One region of the Cedecea sp. Ae19-4 genome, then DNA from elsewhere that is predicted to be linked to it. Evidence: predicted binding sites of a transcription regulator. Region 1 holds the regulator's gene; each other region holds the start of a gene.
What was found. The regulator LexA, encoded in region 1, represses DNA repair genes until DNA is damaged. The targets are predictions, from matches to a motif close to TNCTGTATGTACATACAGNA.

Region 1 (2,202 bases):
CAGGCCGATGATAAACGTCGCATATTCGGACACCGCCGTGGCCAGCGCCGCCCCCTGCACGTTCATGTGCAGCCCCATCACCAGCCAGAGGTCGAGCACGATATTAATCAAATTGCCGACGACCAACAGGATGACCGGCGCCCGCGCATACTGAACGCCCAACAACCAGCCTAACAGCACGAGGTTAGCCAGTGAGGCCGGGGCGCTAAGCCAGCGGATCTCCAGGAACCGCCTTGCCTGATCCAACACCTCGTCATTGCCGCCAACAACGTGCAGCGCAAGGTTGATCAGTGGATAACGCAGGACCACGATAGCCAGCCCGGCTATCATCGCCAGCATCAGGGGTTGAACCAGTGCGCGCGCCAGCCGCTGTGGATCGTTCGCACCAAACGCCTGTGCCGTTAACCCGGTGGTGCTCATGCGCAGAAAAAGCAGCAGCATAAAGAGGAAACTGGTCGCCGTGGCGCCGATAGCCACCCCGCCAAGATAGGTCGGGCTATCAAGATGGCCAATGACCGCCGTATCGACCAGGCCCAGTAACGGAACGGTGATATTGGAAAAAATCATCGGCAGCGCAAGCCGCCACAGCGCACCATCCGTTGACGAAAAGAATCGCATGGGAATGATCCAGAGGAAAAAAGAGAGGTGTTTAAGGCAGGTGGCACGGCAGAGTTACCGCACCACCGGAAGAGGTGTTACAGCCATTCACCGTTGCGGATCACCCCGACGGCCAGGCCTTCAATGCTAAAATTCTGCTCGCGAAGATCGACCACAATAGGCTGGAATTCGCTGTTTTCCGGCAGCAGGTGCACGGTATTGCCCTGCTTTTTCAGGCGTTTTACGGTCACTTCATCGTCGATACGCGCGACAACGACCTGGCCATTACGCACGTCCTGGGTTTTGTGAACGGCTAATAAATCACCGTCCATGATGCCGATATCTTTCATCGACATGCCGCTGACGCGCAGCAGGAAATCGGCATTCGGCTTGAACAGAGAAGGGTCAACCTGGTAGTGGCCTTCGATGTGCTGTTGCGCCAGCAGCGGCTCACCGGCGGCAACACGGCCCACCAGCGGCAGGCCATTTTCTTCTTCAACCAGCAGACGAATGCCGCGTGATGCACCAGAAACAATCTCGATGGCACCTTTACGTGCCAGCGCTTTTAGATGCTCTTCCGCGGCGTTTGGAGAACGGAACCCCAGACGTTGTGCAATTTCGGCGCGCGTAGGTGGCATGCCGGTCTGGTTGATATGATCCCGAATGAGATCAAACACCTCTTGCTGCCTGGTAGTTAGTGCTTTCATTCCGCCCCCTGGGTGTTTATACAGTTATGCTGTGAGTATATACAGCCCCGGGCGATTTTGAAACCACAAATTAAGCAAAAAACCAGCGACTTAAACTGTTCTGGAAGGGCTATCGCAAATGTGACCAAAGCAAGGTGGCCCAGGTTGCAACCGCAAGGATAATCGCTATCAATACGGCGGCGGAACCCATATCTTTGGCTCGCCCTGAAAGCTCGTGGTACTCGGTGCCGACACGGTCAACCAGCGCTTCAATGGCGCTGTTGAGGATTTCGACAATCATCACCAAAACAACCGAGCCAATCAGTAAAATACGCGTGATGGGGTCCACGTCCAGCCAGCAGGCGATGATGATAGCGATGACCGCCGCTACGCCCTCCTGACGAAAGGCGGCTTCGTTGATCCAGGCCGCACGCAACCCCTTCCACGAGTAGCCTGCAGCCTTAATAATGCGGGTGATGCCGGTGGTATTATTCGCCATTCAAGGAAACCTTTTTAAATATTGAGCGTCAATGCTCACTGAGTCTAAATCGCAGCGCCACAGAAATTCCCCAGAGTTTCTGATATCCTTGCGGCGCATTTGCATTATTAACCTGAGGCTTTACATCATTTATGTCAGGCTGGCCAAGAATTTACTACAAATTACTGAATTTACCATTAAGCGTTCTGGTAAAGAGCAAGTCTATCCCGGCGGATCCCCAAACCGAACTCGGTCTGGACCCTTCACGCCCCATCATGTACGTCCTGCCCTACAATTCTAAGGCAGACTTACTGACGCTGCGTGCCCAATGTCTGGATCACGATCTGCCCGACCCGCTGGAACCTCTGGAAATTGACGGCGTACTGCTGCCGCGCTACGTGTTTATCCACGGCGGGCCGCGCGTCTTCACCTATTACACGC
Region 2 (2,202 bases), on a different contig from region 1:
GTCGATAGCCCGTTCGACGAGCGCTTTACCTTCCCCGTCGATACCGACTTCACGCAGCTGTTGCTCAATAAACTGACGCTCTTTTGCATCGATATGGCCGTCGCTTTTCGCCGCAAAAACCAGCGCGGTAATTAATCTTTCGGTACGAACATCAACCGACGAGTGCGGCTCACTCCAGCCTGTGGAAACGGGCTGGCTCTGGCGAACCCGCTCCTTGTATTTGTTCCATAACACGCTTCCGGCCACGGCGCCGCCGCCGACCAGAAGCGCACTGGTGCCGTATTTTGTTAACAGTTTGCGGGAAGATTTACTCGCCAGCAGTAACCCGGCTAATCCACCCAGCGCCCCCGGCACCAGAAGTTTACCGATCCCTTCAGAGCTATTTCCGGCTGCAGGCTGTGAAGATTGAGGAGAAGTAGATTGCCCCAGGAGCGACTGAAGCTGCTGTAACCAGTTATTCATGACGGAGATCCTCTGTTGACTTAACTCGTCGAGAGTAGGCCACAGGACGTCAAGAAACGTCGGACAGCACTAAAGATGGGAAAAGAATCGCGCCGGCTACCCGGCGCTTACAGCAGAACCGTATTACGCGGCTTTGGTGCGTTTACGTCCAGGGTGTTCGCTGACGTTGTCTTCAGCCGCTGGCGATTGTTCAAGCGCTGAGGACTCCGCGTCTGGCTCAAACTGACTTAATTCAGGCTCTGGCAGCTTGCCGTTTTTCAATACGCCCGCCAGCAGATCCTTGTTTTCCGCCATCCACATCGCCAGGGTGTCACTCTGCCCTTCATTCAGCGCAATCGGGCTTTGCTGCAGCCAGTCGCCGAGGACTTCAGCCAGATCCAGCATTTTGTCGTAAGCGTCAGCATCCTTTTTACTGGCAAAGGCCATTTTTTCTTGTCCCTCTCTCACTACAACATATTTAATCTCGACCGCCATTTTGCAGCTCCGTTTTACCTGTTTATTTATACAGTATATCGTCATTCATTTTACCACACAAGCCGGAAAGCCGCTGCCAACGCAAACGTTTTCGTTTATACTACAGCGGTCTTTTTCTTTGTTAAGGCTAAATCACATGTCAACGTTGGGAACCGCTCTGCGCCCGGCAGCTACGCGAGTTATGCTGCTGGGTTCCGGTGAATTGGGTAAAGAAGTGGCCATTGAATGCCAGCGCCTCGGGGTAGAAGTTATCGCCGTCGATCGCTACGCAAATGCGCCGGCAATGCACGTCGCACACCGCAGCCACGTCATTAACATGCTGGATGCCGCGGCGCTAAAAACGCTTGTCGCCGCCGAAATGCCCGATTTTATCGTTCCTGAAATTGAAGCCATTGCCACCGATGCCCTGCTGGAGCTTGAAGCCCAGGGTCAGCGAGTGGTGCCGTGCGCCCGCGCCACCAAACTCACCATGAACCGCGAAGGGATCCGCCGCCTGGCCGCAGAAGAACTTCAGTTGCCCACTTCCAGCTATCGCTTCGCCGACAGCGAAGAAGCCTTCCAGCAGGCCGTGCATGAGATTGGTTTGCCGTGCATTGTGAAACCGGTAATGAGTTCCTCCGGCAAAGGCCAGAGCTTTATCCGCACAGCCGACCAACTGGCAAAAGCCTGGGAATACGCCCAGCTAGGTGGGCGGGCCGGTAAAGGCCGCGTTATCGTTGAAGGCGTGGTCAATTTTGATTTTGAAATCACCCTGCTGACCATCAGCGCCGTTGACGGCGTGCATTTCTGCGCGCCTATCGGGCACCGTCAGGAAGAGGGCGACTACCGTGAATCCTGGCAGCCACAGCAGATGAGCGACATCGCGCTGGCAAAATCGAAAGAGATTGCTGAAAAAGTGGTTACCGCTCTGGGCGGCCATGGCCTGTTCGGCGTGGAGCTGTTTGTCTGCGGCGATGAGGTGATTTTCAGTGAAGTCTCCCCTCGCCCGCACGACACTGGCATGGTGACGTTGATTTCACAGGATCTGTCTGAGTTTGCGCTGCACGTTCGCGCCTTCCTCGGCCTGCCTGTCGGCGAAATTCGTCAGTATGGCCCTGCCGCATCGGCGGTGATCCTGCCTGAGTTGCAAAGCGATAACGTTAAATTTAGTAACGTGGGGGCAGCGCTGGGCGGCGGTTTACAGGTTCGTCTTTTCGGTAAGCCGGAGATCGCAGGTAAACGCCGCATGGGCGTGGCGCTGGCAACCGGTAACAGTGTCGATGAGGC
Region 3 (2,202 bases), on a different contig from region 1:
AGCGTGTTTTCATCCAGCCAACTGACCGAACTTTTGCTTTCCGGCAGGAAAAAGCCCTCGGGGATAAACGTTTTATTTACCAGATCAAATTCACGAATTTCACAGGCATCGCCGCCGCTGGATAAAAAGATCAGCGCCCGGGAATAGTCCGGGTGGAGAAGATCGGCGCCGTGATAGCTCCAGTTCGCGCCTTCCTCTTCGTTCAGGCGATCGACATCCAGCACCGTTTCCCATTCTGGTGCAGCGGTAAAGTAAGATCTTTCGGTGGTGCGGCGCCAGATGCCGCGAGGGTGTTCGTCATCCTGCCAGAAGTTATACACCTCGTTGCGGTAGTGGTTCCCCCAGGGAATGTTGGTTTTATCGTCCAGCGACAGCAGGATCGCGCCCCGCATCTGCTGGAAGCGCTCTCCCGTGGCAAACCTGTCCGTGGTGCGCTTATTTTGTTTTTCCACCCAGCTTAGCGCCGCGGCATCTTCCGGGGTTTCGAGCTGGCTAAGCAAATCCTGACTCACTGGCTGTGTCATCACGCGTCCTTTTGTTGGGTAACGGGCCTGCAATCGACCATATCATTATGCTTATGCCCATTACACCTGAAGGCTTTTGTGGTTTCTGCCAGCATGCTCGAATTTTTTCGTTTGCAAAACGAAGGGCTTAGCAAAAGTACGTGTTTTCTTACTTGAAGTGTCTTTTTTACCTGATACTGTATATTTAAACAGTATTTGTATTGGCGGTATCATGAATCTTCTCAAACCTGCGGCCTGTTGCCCGGACGCTTCCTTTCCTCTCTTTGCTGACCTGGTGCAATGCGGCTTTCCGTCACCGGCTCAGGACTATGTTGAGCAACGTATCGATCTCAATAAGCTGCTGGTGCGCAATCCCGGCGCGACCTATTTTGTAAAGGCGGCGGGGGATTCGATGGTAGAAGGGGGAATTGGCGAAGGGGACTTGCTGATTGTGGACAGCTCAAGAACCGCGTCACAGGGCGATATTGTGATTGCGGCGATTGACGGGGCGTTCACCGTGAAGCGCCTGCAGCTTCGCCCCACGGTGATGCTACTGCCGATGAACAGCGCCTGGGCACCGATTCCCGTCACCGATGAGGCCGAACTCGATATTTTTGGCATCGTCACTTTTATCATCAAAGCGGCGGGCTAAACATGTTTGCGCTGGTGGACGTCAACAGCTTCTACGCCTCCTGCGAAACGGCATTCCGCCCGGATTTAGCCGGAAAGCCGGTGGTGGTTTTATCCAATAATGACGGCTGCGTCATCGCCCGCTCTGCGGAAGCCCGGCCCTTTGTCAAAATGGGGGCGCCTTTTTTTAAACAGAAAGAGGCGCTCAGGCGGCATGGCGTGCTGACGTTTAGCAGCAACTACGAGCTGTATGCCGACATGAGCGAGCGGGTGATGGGCGTGCTTGAAGAGCTGCTGCCCAGGGTCGAGATTTACTCCATTGACGAGGCATTTTGTGACTTAACGGGCGTGAGCAATTGCTACAACCTGAAGGCCTTTGGCCAGACGATCCGCTCGACTATTCGCCAGCGCACCCGCCTGACGGTGGGCGTGGGCATCGCGCCGACAAAAACGCTGGCTAAACTGGCAAACCTGGCGGCAAAAACGTGGCAAGAACGAACCGGCGGCGTGGTTGATTTATCCCGCCCGAAGCACCAGCGCTGGCTTATGGCACAGCTGCCCGTGGGCGAAGTCTGGGGCGTGGGGCGGCGGCTGTCGAAAAAACTCGACGACATGGGCATCAGAACGGTTTTACAGCTTGCCGACGCGGATATTCGTTTTATTCGACGGCATTTCAGCGTAGTGCTGGAAAGAACCGTGCGCGAATTGCGCGGGGAATCATGCCTTGAAATGGATGAGTTCTCCGCCGCCAAACAGGAGATCATCTGCAGCCGCTCGTTCGGAGAACGCATTACCGAGTATGAGGCTATGCGCCAGGCGATCGGCAGCTACGCCAGCCGGGCGGCGGAAAAGCTGCGGGCTGAGCACCAATATTGCCGGGTGATCTCTGCCTTTGTGAAAAGCAGTCCGTTTGCCGTGAACGAACCCTATTACGGCAACTGCTCGTCCGTCTCGCTGCTCATCCCCACACAGGACAGCCGGGATATTATCCAGGCCGCGTTGCAGAGCCTGGACGCTATCTGGCAGGCGGGGCATCGCTACCAGAAAGCCGGCGTGATGCTGGGGGATT
Region 4 (2,202 bases), on a different contig from region 1:
ACAACACATCGTCTTCAGCGTCATCCATACGCTTGCCGGAGAACAACGCCGCATCCGTTTTGCGACCATTAGGATTAGCAAACTTCTGCGATAAGCGCTGCTTACGCGCAAGCGCCCCGCGTAAAATACGCGCCCGGCGAGATTCGCGTTTCTCAGCAGAAACCCGCGGCGCTTCGTCTTCGTCATGCTCTTCTTCGTATTCGTCCTCATCCTGCCAGGTGTTATCCCGGCGGGTGCGGTTGCTGGCAAAAGTCAGCACGGTCAGCACCGCGCTGCCAAGTTTCTCAGCAATGCTGACCCAGGACCAGCCGGTGAACAGCGTCAGACCAGCAGCCCAAACGCAAAGCAGCGCAATTGTGCCGCCGCTGCTGTTCAACAGCGGCATCATAGCGGTGCTAAGCAAGCTACCCAGCACGCCGCCCGAAGCGAAGTACCAAATATCGTCCGCATTGATGGCCGCCAGGCCACAAGAGGTCAGCACCATCGCAAGTACGCCGATCAGGCGCAGCGAAACGGCAAAATAATCGATGAATTCTTCACTGTCGCGCTGGCGCCAGGTGAACCAGCAGCCCCCGATGATAATCACCGGAATGGTGTAGGCCATCACGCCAAAAATGAAGAACAGCGTATCAGCAAACCACGCTCCCGGCGCACCACCCAGATTATGGATGGGCTCATGCCACGCGGTTTGCGACCAGCTAGGGTCTGAGGGGTTAAAGCTTAGCAAGGCAGCCATCAAATAGATGGCGAATAAGGCAACAAGGATCAGCAACGCCTCGAGTAAACGGCGCCCGCTGCTCAGTTTCCGCAATGTTACTTCTTTATCTTCGGTATATTCCTGGCTCAAGAAAGGCTCTCCAGGTCCTTAAACTCAATGGAGACAACAGCACCGGCGGCCTGCCGGAGCTGTTGCTGTATGGATTCCCAGGAGTGTAACCAAAATACGCCAATTTTGCACCTGGCCCGTATTAACGGGTCTTAATGACCAAACGGTTACTCTGTTTGACCTCTTCCATGACAACATAAGTACGGGTGTCGTTCACGCCCGGCAGACGCAGCAGGGTCTCACCTAAGAGTTTACGATACGCCGACATATCCGGCACGCGTGTTTTCAACAGGTAGTCGAAATCACCGGATACGAGATGACACTCTTGAATTTCTTCAAGTTTCTGCACTGCGGCGTTAAATTGCTCAAACACATCCGGGGCGCCACGATTCAGAGTAATCTCAACAAATACCAGCAGCGAGGCATCCAGATAATGCGGGTTTAACAGCGCCGTATAGCCCTGAATAAAACCCTGACGTTCCAGACGACGAACGCGCTCAAGGCACGGCGTCGGCGAAAGCCCAACACGCTTTGAAAGCTCAACGTTAGAAATGCGCCCATCCTTTTGCAATTCGTTGAGAATATTGCGATCGATACGGTCGAGATCTTTGCCCGGGCGCTTCTTGCTATCTACCATTATTATTGTCTCTCTCTATTCCTTCCTTCACCTGCCATAACCCTGGTGACGTCAATGTTCAGGGTGTACGTGAGAAGACCGATGCCTTGCGGCTGCTATCGACATCACGCATAGCGTCTGTCCACGTCATGCGTAAATTTCAATAACTCGGTAAATTTGCATCAGGTTTGCGCGAGAGCACGCGGCTTCCACATCACCAAATGTTTTTCTTCCTCGAATGTTTTCGCAAATGCTTAGGGGATTGTCAAAGCAAAACATCTATTTTTAGTGGAACGTGCCAGATATTCCTTTTGGCTGATGATTATTCATCATTTTCGCACCGTGATTACCGTGCTATTACAATGATTATTTATGCACATGACGGCGATATTCATTGGGCTTATAGGCAGCATCAATGACACACATCGTTAACAACATTGCTGCACTCTTTTTTTACTGCAACGAATTCCCTACAATCACCCCCATTGTCTGTAAACGTTCAATGAGGATCTCATGGGCACAGCTAAACACAGTAAGCTGCTTATTCTTGGCTCCGGCCCTGCGGGCTATACCGCAGCGGTCTACGCTGCACGCGCCAACTTAAAACCGGTTTTGATTACCGGGATGGAAAAAGGCGGTCAGCTGACCACCACAACCGAAGTCGAAAACTGGCCTGGCGATCCTAACGACCTGACCGGTCCGTTACTGATGGAACGTATGCACGAGCATGCGGCTAAGTTCGAAACTGAAATTCTGTTCG

Region 2: AAIE02_RS09165 (YebG family protein) is a predicted target of LexA. The motif match lies at 953-972, and genes of this name have one in related genera.
Region 3: umuD (translesion error-prone DNA polymerase V autoproteolytic subunit) is a predicted target of LexA. The motif match lies at 699-718, and genes of this name have one in related genera.
Region 4: AAIE02_RS03115 (DNA translocase FtsK 4TM domain-containing protein) is a predicted target of LexA. The motif match lies at 911-930, and genes of this name have one in related genera.

Annotation. Positions count from the first base shown of each region.
Region 1 covers NZ_JBCHWG010000002.1:588,023-590,224, reverse strand. The annotation lists gene dinF (MATE family efflux transporter DinF) at 1-618, opposite strand, end outside; gene lexA (transcriptional repressor LexA) at 696-1,304, opposite strand; gene AAIE02_RS15540 (diacylglycerol kinase) at 1,414-1,782, opposite strand; gene plsB (glycerol-3-phosphate 1-O-acyltransferase PlsB) at 1,914-2,202, shown strand, end outside.
Region 2 covers NZ_JBCHWG010000001.1:1,934,539-1,936,740, forward strand. The annotation lists gene AAIE02_RS09160 (tellurite resistance TerB family protein) at 1-462, opposite strand, end outside; gene AAIE02_RS09165 (YebG family protein) at 586-936, opposite strand; gene purT (formate-dependent phosphoribosylglycinamide formyltransferase) at 1,073-2,202, shown strand, end outside.
Region 3 covers NZ_JBCHWG010000001.1:1,665,355-1,667,556, reverse strand. The annotation lists gene AAIE02_RS07895 (prolyl oligopeptidase family serine peptidase) at 1-524, opposite strand, end outside; gene umuD (translesion error-prone DNA polymerase V autoproteolytic subunit) at 736-1,155, shown strand; gene umuC (translesion error-prone DNA polymerase V subunit UmuC) at 1,158-2,202, shown strand, end outside.
Region 4 covers NZ_JBCHWG010000001.1:663,370-665,571, reverse strand. The annotation lists gene AAIE02_RS03115 (DNA translocase FtsK 4TM domain-containing protein) at 1-847, opposite strand, end outside; gene lrp (leucine-responsive transcriptional regulator Lrp) at 969-1,463, opposite strand; gene trxB (thioredoxin-disulfide reductase) at 1,956-2,202, shown strand, end outside.